4 regions of the Kitasatospora sp. UYEF31 genome follow, and region 1 is predicted to be linked to each of the others. Evidence: riboswitches for the same ligand, from Rfam matches in the RefSeq annotation. Region 1 holds a riboswitch; each other region holds the start of a gene.

Region 1 (3,202 bases):
CCGGCGAAGAGGCTCAGGGTGATGCCGGACGTCCAGCCCCACGAGCGGCCCTTGCTCAGACCGAGCATCAGGCACACGAGCGCGCCCGACATCAGGAGTGCGCCGAGCCAGTTGATGCTGCTCTTCACCCGCACCGGCGACTCGGGGATGAGGAACCACGCGGCGACCGAGGTGATGATGCACACGATCATCGGGATCCAGAACAGCCAGTGGTACGACAGGTTGTCCACGATCGGGCCGGCCAGGACCGAGCCCAGGCCGCCGCCGATGCCCATGACCGCGGAGGTCAGGCCGATGGCCGCGGCCCGTTTGTGGGCCGGGAACTCGTCCCGGATGATGCCGAACGACAGGGGGAAGACGGCGGCGCCCAGGCCCTGGACGGTGCGGCCGGTGATCAGCAGGTCGATCGAGTCGGCCAGCGCGCAGATCAGCGATCCGACGGCGAGCGCGCCGATCGCCACGACGAAGAGCTTCTTCTTGCCGTACAGGTCACCGAGGCGGCCGAGGATCGGTGTGGTCACCGAAGCGGACAGCAGATAGGCCGTCATCAGCCAGGCCGCGGTCTCGGTGGAGGTGTGGACTTCCCGGGTGATCGTCGGCAGTGCCGGGGCGAGCATCGACTGGAGGAGGGAGTACGTCAGCGAGCCCATGATGATGATCAGGAGGACGAGACCGGTCTTCGAGGCGACCGATGACTTGTCCTGTGTGGGGACCGCTGTACGTATCCCCCCGGTTGTACTCAAGTCAGGTTCCCCCATGTTGATATGAACCACGGTGATATGAACGTGGTTGGTTCATCAGTTGTAATGCGCATTATTCCTCATGCGCCCTGCGACACGCGCCGCCACTACATCTGGTGGTGCATGACGTGAGTCACCACTGCATATATGATCTGGCTCGTAGCTGGTCCGCACGGCCGCCGTCTCGGCGGCAGTGCGGCGAAGGAGTGCACTTGTGCACTCCGAAGAGGGAATCCGGTGGCGCAGAGCTTGCGCCCAGGGGGCTTCGACAGCCTCCGGCAAGCCGGGACTGCCCCCGCAGCGGTGAACGGGAACGACCGCCGTCAACAGAGCACTGGGAACACAACCCCGGGAAGCGACGGCCAGTAGACCTCCGGAGCACCCGCCGTACGTCATGTGCGGCGATCTCCGGCATGCCCGTGAGTCCGAAGACCTGCCCGCTGCCCGCGCCGACGATCTGGACTGTTCTGCGCGGTGGTCACCGTAATTACGAGCTCGCGAGGAGAGAGCCGTGACCGTCTTGGACAGCGCAGTTCTGCGCACATCCGGCACCCGTTCCGTACACCTGGCCGACAGCGGCCCCGTCGACACCGACGCGCTCGCCGAGGCCGTCCGGCTGCTGGCCGACGACCTCCCCGAGGCCGACCCGTACCGGGTCGCCGAGAAGGCGGTCTCCGGTCTGTACGACGGCGCCACCGCCTACGAACTCGACCAGCTGACGATCCGCACCGCCGCCGAGCTCATCGGCGAGGAGCCGGCGTACTCCCGGCTGGCGGCCAGGCTGCTCGCCCGCACGATCGCGGACGAAGCCCGTTCGCAGGGAGCGGCGACCTTCAGCCAGGGCATCGCCGTCGGCCACCGCGAGGGCCTGATCGGCGAAGGGACGGCCGATTTCGTACGGGAGAACTCCGCCGTACTGGACGCGGCCGTCGACCCGGACGGCGACCGGCGCTTCGAATACTTCGGCCTGCGTACGGTCTACGACCGCTACCTGCTCCGCCACCCCGTCACCCGCAAAGTCGTCGAGACGCCGCAGCACTTCCTGCTCCGGGTCGCCTGCGGGCTGTCCAAGACGGCGGACGAAGCCGTGGACTTCTACCGGCTCCTGTCGTCGCTGGCCTACCTGCCGAGCTCGCCGACGCTGTTCAACTCGGGCACCCGGCACACCCAGATGTCCTCCTGCTACCTGCTCGACTCGCCGCAGGACAACATCGAGTCGATCTACGACATGTACGGGCGCATCGCCCGCCTGTCGAAGTTCGCCGGCGGCATCGGCGTCGCGTGGTCCCGGGTCCGCTCGCGCGGCGCGCTGATCCGCGGGACGAACGGGCACTCGAACGGCATCGTGCCGTGGCTGAACACCCTCGACGCATCCGTACAAGCAGTCAATCAGGGCGGAAAGAGAAAAGGTGCAGCAGCCATCTATCTCGAACCCTGGCACCCGGACATCCTGGAGTTCCTCGAACTGCGGGAGAACACCGGCGAGGACGCCCGGCGCACCCACAACCTGAACCTCGCCAACTGGATCCCCGACCTGTTCATGCGGCGGGTCGACGAGGACGGCGCCTGGTCGCTGTTCGATCCGAACGAGATCCCCGAACTCCCCGACCTGTGGGGCCCGGCGTTCGACACGGCCTACGAACAGGCCGAGCGCGACGGCCGGTTCGTCCGGCAGCTGCCCGCCCGTGAGCTCTACGCCAAGATGATGCGCACCCTGGCGCAGACCGGCAACGGCTGGATGACCTTCAAGGACGCGTCCAACCGCACGTGCAACCAGGCGGCCGAACCGGGCAACACGGTCCACCTGTCTAACCTGTGCACGGAGATCCTCGAAGTCACCAGCGACAGTGAGACGGCGGTCTGCAACCTCGGCTCCGTCAACCTCGCCGCGCACGTGGCCGACGGCGGAATCGACTGGGACAAGCTGCGCCGGACCGTCCGTACGGCCGTCGTCTTCCTCGACCGTGTCATCGACATCAACTACTACCCGACCGGCCAGGCCGCCGCGTCCAACCCCAAGTGGCGGCCCATCGGCCTGGGCCTCATGGGCCTGCAGGACGTGTTCTTCCAACTGCGTCTGGCGTTCGACTCGGCTGAGGCACGCGAGCTGTCCACCCGGATCTCCGAAGAGATCTACCTGACGGCTCTTGAGTCCTCGACCGAGCTGGCGAAGGAGTTCGGACCGCACCCGGCGTACGACCAGACCCACGCCGCGCGCGGCCGGCTCCAGCCCGACCTGTGGGACGGTGTCACGCCCACCCAGACGGAGCGCTGGGCGCAGGTCCGCGGGCTCGTCGCGACCCACGGCCTGCGCAACTCGCTGATGATCGCCATCGCGCCCACCGCCACGATCGCGTCCATCGCCGGCGCGTACGAGTGCATCGAGCCGCAGGTCTCCACCCTCTTCAAGCGCGAGACGCTGAGCGGCGAGTTCCTCCAGATCAACACCTACCTGGTGCGCG
Region 2 (3,202 bases), on a different contig from region 1:
GAACGGGTAGATGAACGGCAGGTCGCCCAGGACGGCGTCGGGGGCGCAGTCGCGGGCGAGGCCCAGGCCCTTGCCTGGCAGCCACTCCAGGGTGCCGTGCTTGCCGCAGTGGATGACCGCGTCCGCGCCGAACCCGCCGTCGGAGACCGGGGATTCGAGCCAGCGGTAGGCGGCGAGGTAGTGGTGCGACGGCGGCAGGTCGGGGTCGTGGTAGATCGCGACCGGGTTCTCGCCGAAGCCGCGCGGCGGCTGGATCATCAGGACGGCGTTGCCGAAGGTCAGCGAGGCGAGCACGATGTCGCCGTTGTCGACATACAGACTTCCAGGCGGGGGTCCCCAGTGCTCCAGCATCGGGGCGCGCAACGTTTCGGGGAGCCGGTCGAACCACTGCTGGTAGTGCTTGAGCGGCACCCGCGCGGGGGCCAGCGCGAGCTGTTCCTCCGTCAGCCATTCGAGGTCGTGGCCGCCGGCCGCGATCAGGGCGTGGATCAGCGCGTCGCCGTCCTCGTGCGCCCGCCAGAGTGAGGTGTCCGCGCCGAGGTCGTAGCCGGCGTCCTCAAGGGCGCGGAAGAGCAGCACCGCCGAGGTGGGGGTGTCGAGACCGACGGCGTTGCCGACCCGGGAGTGCTTGGTCGGGTAGGACGACAGCACGATCGCGAGCTTCTTGTCCGCGTTCGGCAGGTGCCGAAGTTTCGCGTGCCGTACGGCCGTACCGGCGACCCGGGCGGCCCGCTCGGGGTCGGCCGTGTACACCGCGATGCCGTCGCCGTTGAGTTCCTTGAAGCTGAACGGGACGGAGATCAGGCGGCCGTCGAACTCGGGGATGGCGACCTGCATCGCCGCGTCCATCGGGGAGACCGCCGCGGACGCCTCCCAGACGGCGCGGGTGCTGGTCAGGCACAGGCCCTGGATGACGGGGATGTCCAGCGCGGCCAGCGCGCCCACGTCCCAGGCGTCCTCGTCGCCGCCCGCGACGGCGTCGGTGGCGGTCTGGCCGCCACCGGCCAGGACGGTCGCGATCAGCACGTCGGCCCGGCCGAGGATTTCGACCAGGCCGCCCGCGCCCCCGCTGCTCAGTCCGCGCAGCGAACCGCAGTACACCGGAAGGGCGTTCGCCCCGGCGGCTTCGATCGCCTCGCACAGGGTCGCGATGAAGGCGGTGTTCCCGGACAGCTCGTGGGCCCGGTAGAACACGATTCCGACGGTCGGCCGGTCCGGGTCGGCGGCGTACGCGCCGTGCAGTCCGTACTCGGGCATCGACTGCGGGGCGGCGAAGCCGACCCCGGTGAGCAGCACCGTGTCGGTGAGGAAGGCGTGCAGCTCGGCCAGGTTGGCCGTACCGCCTTCGACCAGGTAGGCGAGGGCTTCCCCGGCGACTCCGGACGGCACGGTGGACATTGCCATGAGCGAGGCGTCCGGTTCGGACTCGCCGCCGAGGACGACGGTTGGCACGCCGGTGGCCAGGAGTGCGTCGAGCCCGGCCGCCCAGGTCCGTCGTCCGCCGAGGAGCCGGACGACGGCTATCCGCACGTCGCGGACGAGGCCGGGGACCTCCGCCGGGTCTACCGAAGCCGGGTTCGCCGTACGCCAGTCGGCGTGGGACCCGGCCGCGGCGAGCAGCTCGGTGTCGGCGGTGGACAACAACAGGACGCGCGCCATCGCAGGTCCTCCCTCGGGGTCCGCGCCCCGTCAGATGCTGGTGGGTGTGCGACGGCGGCAGTTCCTGACTCGACGTCACCGGATGGTGCGCGTCTCACAGTGGCGGGACCGTCCCGGCTTCATGAGCGCAGCGAATGAAGAATCAAACACTGCGCACCGGGTTCCTGCGCGGCCGTCGGGGCTCATCCTGGCAGACGGGGGTGTTTCTACACGACGCCCGGCGGCACGAACGGCATTCCGGCCGGGGCCCCCCGCGTGATCAGCCGGTCCACCGCCGCGTTGTCGAGGTGCGCGGTGACAAGATCGCCGAGCGCGTCCAGGCGTTCCTGGCGCGCGGCCTCGAACGAGGTGTCCGGTGAGACGGTGAAGTCCCGGCCGGCCGTACGGGCGACATGTGCCAGGACGTCGCGGCGGAAACCGTCGTTCTCCAGCGCCCCGTGCCACAGGCTTCCCCAGGTCGCGCCGTCGCGGCAGCCGTCGACGGGGGTTCCGTCGGCGGTGGTGAACAGGGGTTCGCCGCCGTCGACGGAGACGGTTCCGTGGTGGATCTCGTAGGCCGCGACCGGCTGGCCGTCGGCGAAACCGGACGGCCGGGCGAGGGTTTTGGCAGTGGCGAACCGGACCCGGACCGGCAGCAGGCCGAGGCCGTCGACGGTGCCCGCCTTGCTCTCGACATCGTCTTCGATCGTACGGGCGAGCATCTGGTAGCCGCCGCAGATCCCGTACACCGGAAGACCGGCCGCGGCGCGGCGGGCCAGCGCCGCGTCCAGGCCGCGTTCGCGCAGCCAGGCCAGGTCGGACACCGTGGCCCGGCTGCCGGGGAGCACCACCAGGTCGGCGTCGGCTATCTCGGCGGGCGAGCTGACGAACCGTACGACGACGCCCGGTTCGACCGACAGGGCGTCGATGTCGGTGAAGTTGCTGATGTGCGGGAGGCGGACGACGCAGATCCGCAGGATGTCCGCGCCCAGCGGCGGCACGGGCGCGCCCCTGTCGGCTTCCAGGGCCAGGGAGTCCTCGACGTCGAGCCACAGGCCGTGCAGGAACGGCAGGACGCCGAGCACAGGGCGGCCTGTCAGTTTGTCGATTTGTGTCAGCGCGGGTTCGAGCAGCCGGACGTCACCGCGGAACTTGTTGACGATGAATCCGCTCAGCAACGCCTGGTCCTCACGGGAGAGCAGCGCGAGTGTGCCGTACATCGCCGCGAACACCCCGCCCCGGTCGATGTCCCCGACCACCAGGACCGGCAGGTCCGCCGCCCGGGCCAGGCCCATGTTGGTGATGTCGCGGTCCCGCAGGTTGATCTCGGCGGGACTGCCGGCGCCTTCGCAGATGACCACGTCGTAGCGGGACCGCAGGTCGGCCAGGGATTCGAGCACGGTTTCGAAGAGTCTGGGCTTCAGCTCGTGGTAGTTGAGCGCGCCGACGTCGGCGAAGGGCTTGCCCAGGAGCACGACCTGGGCGCTGTTGTTCCCGCCGGGCTTGAGCAGCACCGGGTTCATCACGGCCTCGGGCTCGATCCCGGCCGCCGAGGCCTGCATCG
Region 3 (3,202 bases), on a different contig from region 1:
GGCTTGGTGACCACGCCGACGCCGACGCCGCCGTCGAGTTCGATGCCGGGTTCGTCCCGCCAGGTGGCGGTGGCGGTGAGCTCCGCGCCGTGGGTGACGTCCGGATCGTCCCCGGCGTCCTTGACCACAACGGCCTGGGTGCGTCCGGGGCGCAGTGCCTCGCAGCGTTCGACGGCGAAGGTGATTCGCCGTCCGGACGGCAGGGCGATCTCCACCCACGGCGGCGGGGTGCCGGTGGCCAGCATCTGGGTGGCGGCCTTCGCCGCGGCCGACGCGCAGGACCCGGTGGTCCAGCCGGTGCGCAGCGCCTTCTGCCGCACCTTCATCGTGCGCGGCAGGTCGGGCTCGGTGAGTTCGGGATTGCGCCGGTCGACGCCGGGGACGTCCGGTCCGGGACTGCCGGCTCCGGAGGCGTCCGGAGCGGGGCCGTCCTCGCCGGGGCCGCCGGTCATGACGGCTCGACGGGGGCCCCCGCGCCGCCGGTGCGCAGGATCCGCCGGGCGCCGCGCTCGGCCTTGCGGAAGGTGTGGAAGTGACCGGGGTGGTAGAGGTGCGAACGGGTGCCGTGGGAGCCCAGCGCGTCGCCGACGAGGAACAGCGTCTGCTTCCACAGGCGGTGCTCCTTGACTGTGGCCTCCAGGGTGCCGACTGTGCAGTGCACGACGAGTTCGTCCGGCCAGGTGGCCCGGTGGGCGATGACCACGGGGGTCTCCGCCGCGTAGCCGCCGTCGGTCAGTTCCTCCGCGAGCTGGCCGGAGCGGGCCGCCGACAGGAACACGGCCATCGTCGTGCCGTGCTTCGCGAACTCGCGGACCGACTCCTTCGGCGGCATCGGTGTCTTCCCGCCGCCCAGGCGGGTGAGGATGACCGACTGCGCGACCTCGGGGATCGTCAGTTCGCGTCCGACGATGGCGGCGACGGCGCTGAACGCGGACACCCCGGGGATGATCTCGACGTCGAGGCCGAGCGACCGGCACCGGTCCAGCTGTTCCTGCACCGCGCCCCACAGGGAGGGGTCACCGGAGTGCACCCTGGCGATGTTCAGCCCGTCGCGGACCGCCCGTTCGTACAGCGGCAGGACGCCCTCCATCGGGAGTGCGGCCGAGTCGATGATCTCCGCCCCCGGGCGGGCGTGTTCGAGGATCTCCTCCTGGACCAGCGAGGAGGCCCACACGACGATGTCGGCGGCGGCGATGGCCCGCGCGGCACGGAAGGTCAGCAGGTCGGCGGCGCCGGGTCCGGCTCCGACAAAGGTCACTCGCCCTGGCACAGTTTGCCTCCGCGTCGGTCCCGCCTGGCGGGGACGATCAGTGTCGAAAGGTACGGCGCGCTGCCGTCCACCTGTCCGGCGGCCCGGACGTCTTCGTCCGCCAGGCCGAGCCTGGCGCCGAACACCGCGTCGTCGAGCCGGTCTTCGGCCTTGACGATCTCCAGCATCTCGGGCATCCACCGGCCGCCCTTGTACGCGACGACGGTGTCGAAGACCTCAAGGGCCTGCCGGAAGCCGTCGAGCCCGGCCGGCATCGGGAAGAGCGCGAGGGTTTCGTTGCCCTCGCACAGCACGGTGCCGGAGCGGGCTGCGAGGTCCTGCATGGCGGTGATGCCCGGGACGGTCCCGACCACGACGCCGGCGACCAGTTCTCGCACGGTCTGGGCCAGGTATCCGAAGGTGGAGTACACATTGGGGTCGCCGATGGTGGCGAAAGCCACGGTCCGCGCACCGCCGGCGAAGGCGTCCACGACGGTGCGGGCTGCCGCGTCCCACGCCCGGGTGCGGCGGTCGGTGACGCCGCCGCGGTCGTTGAGGGCGAAGACGACCCGGGTGATGCGGTCGGCGTCGACGTACTCGCGGACCGTCGCTTCGGCGCGACCCGACAGTGCCGACTCCCCTGGGCCCGTCTCCATGACCGGCACCAGGACCACGTCGGCTTCCCGCAGGACGCGCACGCCCTTGACCGTCACCAGTTCGGGGTCGCCGGGGCCGACGCCGACACCGATGAGGGTGGGCGGGGTGCCGCTCACCGGGGGGTCAGCGCGTGCGGCGGTAGGGCAGGGCAGAGCACGGTCATCAGAGCCTCCAGAGGGTCCACGCCCACGGGTGAAATGGAAATACGGCGCGGCGACGCCGTGGGGGTGCGTCCCTCCACCGGAGTGGACAGCCGTACCCCTGACGCGGTCCGCGACAGGCGAACGGTGCGACGGCAGGAGTGTCCTGGCTTCCGGGTCACGGACCGTCACGGATGACGGACCAGCGCTCGCCCCCGGCCTTCCAGCCGCTTCCGCAGCCGTGGCCTGCATTCCGCCCCGGGGGTCCACTTTCCGGTCACAGTGGCGGGACCGCTCCGGATTCCCAGGGTTCCCCTGGACCGGATTCCTCCACCGCTGTCGCGAGCGCCATCCGACCACACGGCTTCCGGCCACGTCAAAGGGGGTGCCCCGGTTGTCCGGTGGGTGACATCACAGGACGGCTCCAGCGGAACAGCCCGGCCCGCGACAAGTGCGGGCCGGGCGGTGGGGAGTAGGAGGCGGGTCCGCGTTACTGGGCGTACCGGTTCGCGCCGTGCGCGAGCCACAGCTGGTTCAGCTGCGACTGGTAGTAGCAGATGCCCGTACCGAAGGCCATCATGTGGAGCACCACACCGACGGCGCCCGAGCAGGTGCCCTGCTGCCAGCCGAACTGCTGGGCGATCTTGATCCGGCCGCCTGTCCGGGCCCAGAGGACGCACATCGCGGCGATCCCCCCGATGTAGCCGGCGACGATCAGGAGCCCGCCGACGGCCTGCAGCACCGGCGTACCGTCCCCGACGCCGATCAGGACGGCACCCGGGACGATGCCCCCGAGCATGCAGCCCACCGGCACCAGGATCGAGGCCCACACCGCGCCCGCCGGGTTGACCTGGACGTACGGTGCGGCGAAGTCACGGACTTCGCGGTTGACCTTGTAGGTCCACACGAGGAGGTAGACGCCGAAGGTGATCATCGAAAGACCCCACACCGCGAACACACCCCGGACCATGCCCAGTGGCCGTCCAGCGAACTGCGGGACCGCCCCCGGCTCCATGCCGGGGTACCCGCCGGGCTGCGGGTACGACTGCGTCCCCGCTTGCGGATAGGGCTGGCCGTACGGCCCGCCCTGCTGCGGGTACGACTGCTGCCCGTTGGCCTCAAGGGGGCCGGGGTAGGACGGCTGACTCATCGTCAC
Region 4 (3,202 bases), on a different contig from region 1:
AGGTGCTCGGTCAGCGGGTAGGCGATCTGTCCGGCCGGACCGGTGATCAGGATCTTTTCTCCGGACAGCATTCCGGGCCCCTTCTCGGCTACGTGCTCATGAACGACCGTCATATGTCGCTACCCCGCGAAGGGGTGATGACGATGACCGTCATATCCAAGAAGAGGCCCGGATCACCGGCAAAGTGGCGCAGGTCTCCCGGCGCGGGGCCGGGCCCGGGCTCAGACTTCGAGCTCTTCTTCGACACTCTTGAGCTGGTGCCGGGCCATCGCGAGGTTCGCGCGCTGCTTGTCCAGGACCAGGTAGATGAACAGGCCCTTGCCCGCCCGCCCGGTCAGCGGCCGGATCACGTGGTACTGGCCGCCCAGCGTGATGAGGATGTCCTCGATGTGGTCGTTGAGGTTGAGCATCTCCATCGTGCGCATCTTCGCGCGCATCACGTCGGTGTTGCCGGCCGCCGCGACCGTGAGGTCGAGCTCCTTGCCGCCGCCGAGCATCCCCAGGGCCATGCCGCTGGTGTAGTCGACCAGCGCTACACCCTTGGCGCCCTCGATGCCCATCGCGTTCTTGAGTGCCGCTTCCATGTCTGCCATGTCGATGCTCCGCTCCGCGCGTCTGATAGGCCCGTGCTAGGGGCCTGGTGACACCGGCGACCCCTCCGATTCCGGAGCGTACGGTCGGTCCATGGTCACGTTGCCAGCTTTACGACTGAATTTGTCGAAACCGGGTGCAAGGCGTTGCCGATCAGTAAAATGTCGCTTCGGTCCGCACGCCGCCGCCCCGACCGCACGGTGCCACCCCGCCTTGCTCTTGATCAGCCCGCGACGCTACGGTCGCAACCGCCATGGTGCTCGGGAAACCGGTGGGCTGGACAACCTCGTCTACGAGGAGCCTCCAGCCAGTCCGGTGCGGCCCTCGCCACTGTGATCGGGGAGTTCCCCTCCACCCGCACGAACCTGTGCGGAAGCCACTGGACCACGCAAGTCGGTCCGGGAAGGCGGAGGAAGAACGTTACGACCCGTCAGCCAGGAGACCGGCCATGGCAACGGGCAACCGTCAGCAGGTCTCGCCGCCTCGCGACTCCTGACACGGCACCTCGCGTCGTCGCCCGCACACCGACGCCCCGGAAAGGGCGACGGTGCACGGCCGCCAAGCGAGGCACCGCGCCAGAAGCCGCTCCTTGACCGGCGATGCCGACTGACGGTCGCTCTTCCGTCCATCCACGAGGTGTGGGAGAGGGCTTAACAGCCATGCATATCGCCGAGGGTTACCTGCCCTGGGAGCACGCCGCCGCCTGGGGCGTCGCGTCTGCTCCCTTCGTCGTACACGGGGCCCGCGCGCTCAGCCGCGAAGTCCGCCAACGACCTGAGAACACGCTCATGCTCGGCGCGGCCGGAGCGTTCTCGTTCGTCCTGTCCGCACTCAAAATCCCCTCAGTGACCGGAAGTTGCTCGCACCCCACCGGCACGGGACTCGGCGCGATCCTGTTCCGCCCCCCGGTGATGGCCGTGCTCGGCACCATCACCCTGCTGTTCCAAGCACTGCTCCTGGCGCACGGCGGCCTCACGACACTCGGTGCCAACGTCTTCTCGATGGCCATCGCCGGACCGTGGGCCGGATACGGGGCCTACCGCCTCATCCGCCTGGCCGCACCCGAGCGCCCGGGCGGAGCCGCCCGGCTCGATATAGCGGTTTTCGCCGGGGCGTTCACCGCTGACCTGGTCACCTACTGCGTGACCACCGTCCAACTGTCGCTGGCCTTCCCCGACCCCAGCAGCGGATTCCTGGGCGCGATCGGCAAGTTCGGCGCCATCTTCGCCGTCACCCAGATCCCCCTGGCCGTCAGCGAAGGCCTGCTCACCGTCCTGGTCGTCCGCCTGCTCCGGCAGGCCGGGCGCGCCGACGTCCTGGAACCGGCGGTGGCGAAGTGAAGAAGTCCACGAAGATCAACCTGCTGCTCCTGCTCACCGTCGCGTTCCTCGCCGTCCTGCCGCTGCTCATCGGTGCCGCGGACGGCCACGAGGAGCCGTTCACCGGCGCCGACACCAAAGCCACCTCGGCGATCACCGAGAACAAACCGGACTACGAGCCCTGGTTCAGCCCGCTCTACGAACCGCCGTCCGGTGAGATCGAGTCCGGCCTCTTCGCGCTCCAGGCCGCCGTCGGCGCAGGTGTGGTGGGCTACTTCCTCGGTGTGGTCCGCACTAAGAAGCGCCTGGCGGACGCGGCAGACCCCCTGAAGACCGACGTCGTACGGGTCGACCAACCGCGCGCCGAAGCTCCCGGCACGGTGGACACCGGGTCCGCCGTACGAGCGAACCCGTAGTAGACGGCGATGCTGCCGATCGATGCGGCGGCCCACGCGAGTCCGTGGCGCCGCCGCAACCCCCTGGACAAAGCCGTACTCGCGTTCGGACTGCTCGGCTCCGCACTGGTGTCCACCGCCGCCGCGCTGCTCGCCGGAACAGCCGCCGTACTCCTGCTCCTCATCGCCGCCAGGGTCCCGCCGGTCCGGCTCTGGAAGGCGGCCCGCGCACCGCTCGGATTCGCCGTCACCGGCGCGGTCACCCTCCTCGTCTCCATCGGCGCCCACGGCGTCGGCTACGCCCCCGACGGAGCCCGGCACGCCGCCGAACTCCTCGCCCGCACCGTCGCAGCCTCCCTGTGCGTACTCCTGTTCGCCTTCACCACACCCCTGTCCGACGTACTCCCACGCCTCACCCGGATCGGCGTCCCCGCCCCCGTCGTCGACGTCGCCGCGGTGATGTACCGCATGGTCTTCCTGCTCCTCGACACGACAGGCCGCATCCACCAGGCCCAGGCCGGACGACTCGGCCACCAGACCCGCCGCGCCCAGCTCCGCGCCACCGCGGGCACCGGCGCCACCGTGCTCCTCCACGCCTTCGCCCGCGCCGAACGCCTCCAGACCGGCCTGGCCGGACGCGGCTACGAAGGCTCCCTGCGCGTACTCGTCGACAACCACCCCGCGTCCCCGCGCTTCATCACCGCATCCGTCGGCCTCACCGCCGCCCTCGTCTGTCTGGCCGTCACATGCTTCTGAGACTCCACCGCGCCGGCTACCGCTACGACCAGGGGCCCGACGTGTTCACCGAACTGACCCTGGACGTCCCGGAAGGCCGTACCCTCGCCCTCCTCGGCCCCAACGGCAGCGGAAAGACAACCCTCCTGCGGCTGCTCACCG

Evidence for each region. Region 1 has a riboswitch for cobalamin ahead of AC0Z36_RS24665 (ribonucleoside-diphosphate reductase subunit alpha). Riboswitches for the same ligand answer to the same signal wherever they lie in the genome.
Region 2: linked by a shared signal. The riboswitch ahead of cobN (cobaltochelatase subunit CobN) and the one ahead of AC0Z36_RS24665 (ribonucleoside-diphosphate reductase subunit alpha) in region 1 are both predicted to bind cobalamin.
Region 3: linked by a shared signal. The riboswitch ahead of cobI (precorrin-2 C(20)-methyltransferase) and the one ahead of AC0Z36_RS24665 (ribonucleoside-diphosphate reductase subunit alpha) in region 1 are both predicted to bind cobalamin.
Region 4: linked by a shared signal. The riboswitch ahead of AC0Z36_RS13005 (energy-coupling factor ABC transporter permease) and the one ahead of AC0Z36_RS24665 (ribonucleoside-diphosphate reductase subunit alpha) in region 1 are both predicted to bind cobalamin.

Annotation. Positions count from the first base shown of each region.
Region 1 is NZ_JBXAWK010000062.1:29,237-32,438, reverse strand. It holds gene AC0Z36_RS24670 (MFS transporter) at 1-743, opposite strand, end outside; cobalamin riboswitch at 945-1,175, shown strand; gene AC0Z36_RS24665 (ribonucleoside-diphosphate reductase subunit alpha) at 1,276-3,202, shown strand, end outside.
Region 2 is NZ_JBXAWK010000091.1:6,557-9,758, reverse strand. It holds gene cobN (cobaltochelatase subunit CobN) at 1-1,659, opposite strand, end outside; cobalamin riboswitch at 1,699-1,851, opposite strand; gene AC0Z36_RS27860 (cobyric acid synthase) at 1,866-3,202, opposite strand, start outside.
Region 3 is NZ_JBXAWK010000002.1:190,286-193,487, forward strand. It holds gene AC0Z36_RS01870 (cobalt-precorrin-5B (C(1))-methyltransferase) at 1-452, opposite strand, end outside; gene cobM (precorrin-4 C(11)-methyltransferase) at 449-1,258, opposite strand; gene cobI (precorrin-2 C(20)-methyltransferase) at 1,255-2,022, opposite strand; cobalamin riboswitch at 2,206-2,377, opposite strand; gene AC0Z36_RS01885 (DUF4234 domain-containing protein) at 2,537-3,196, opposite strand.
Region 4 is NZ_JBXAWK010000021.1:3,905-7,106, forward strand. It holds gene AC0Z36_RS12995 (NAD-dependent epimerase/dehydratase family protein) at 1-71, opposite strand, end outside; gene AC0Z36_RS13000 (hypothetical protein) at 222-593, opposite strand; cobalamin riboswitch at 829-1,056, shown strand; gene AC0Z36_RS13005 (energy-coupling factor ABC transporter permease) at 1,251-1,931, shown strand; gene AC0Z36_RS13010 (energy-coupling factor ABC transporter substrate-binding protein) at 1,928-2,326, shown strand; gene cbiQ (cobalt ECF transporter T component CbiQ) at 2,336-3,061, shown strand; gene AC0Z36_RS13020 (energy-coupling factor ABC transporter ATP-binding protein) at 3,052-3,202, shown strand, end outside.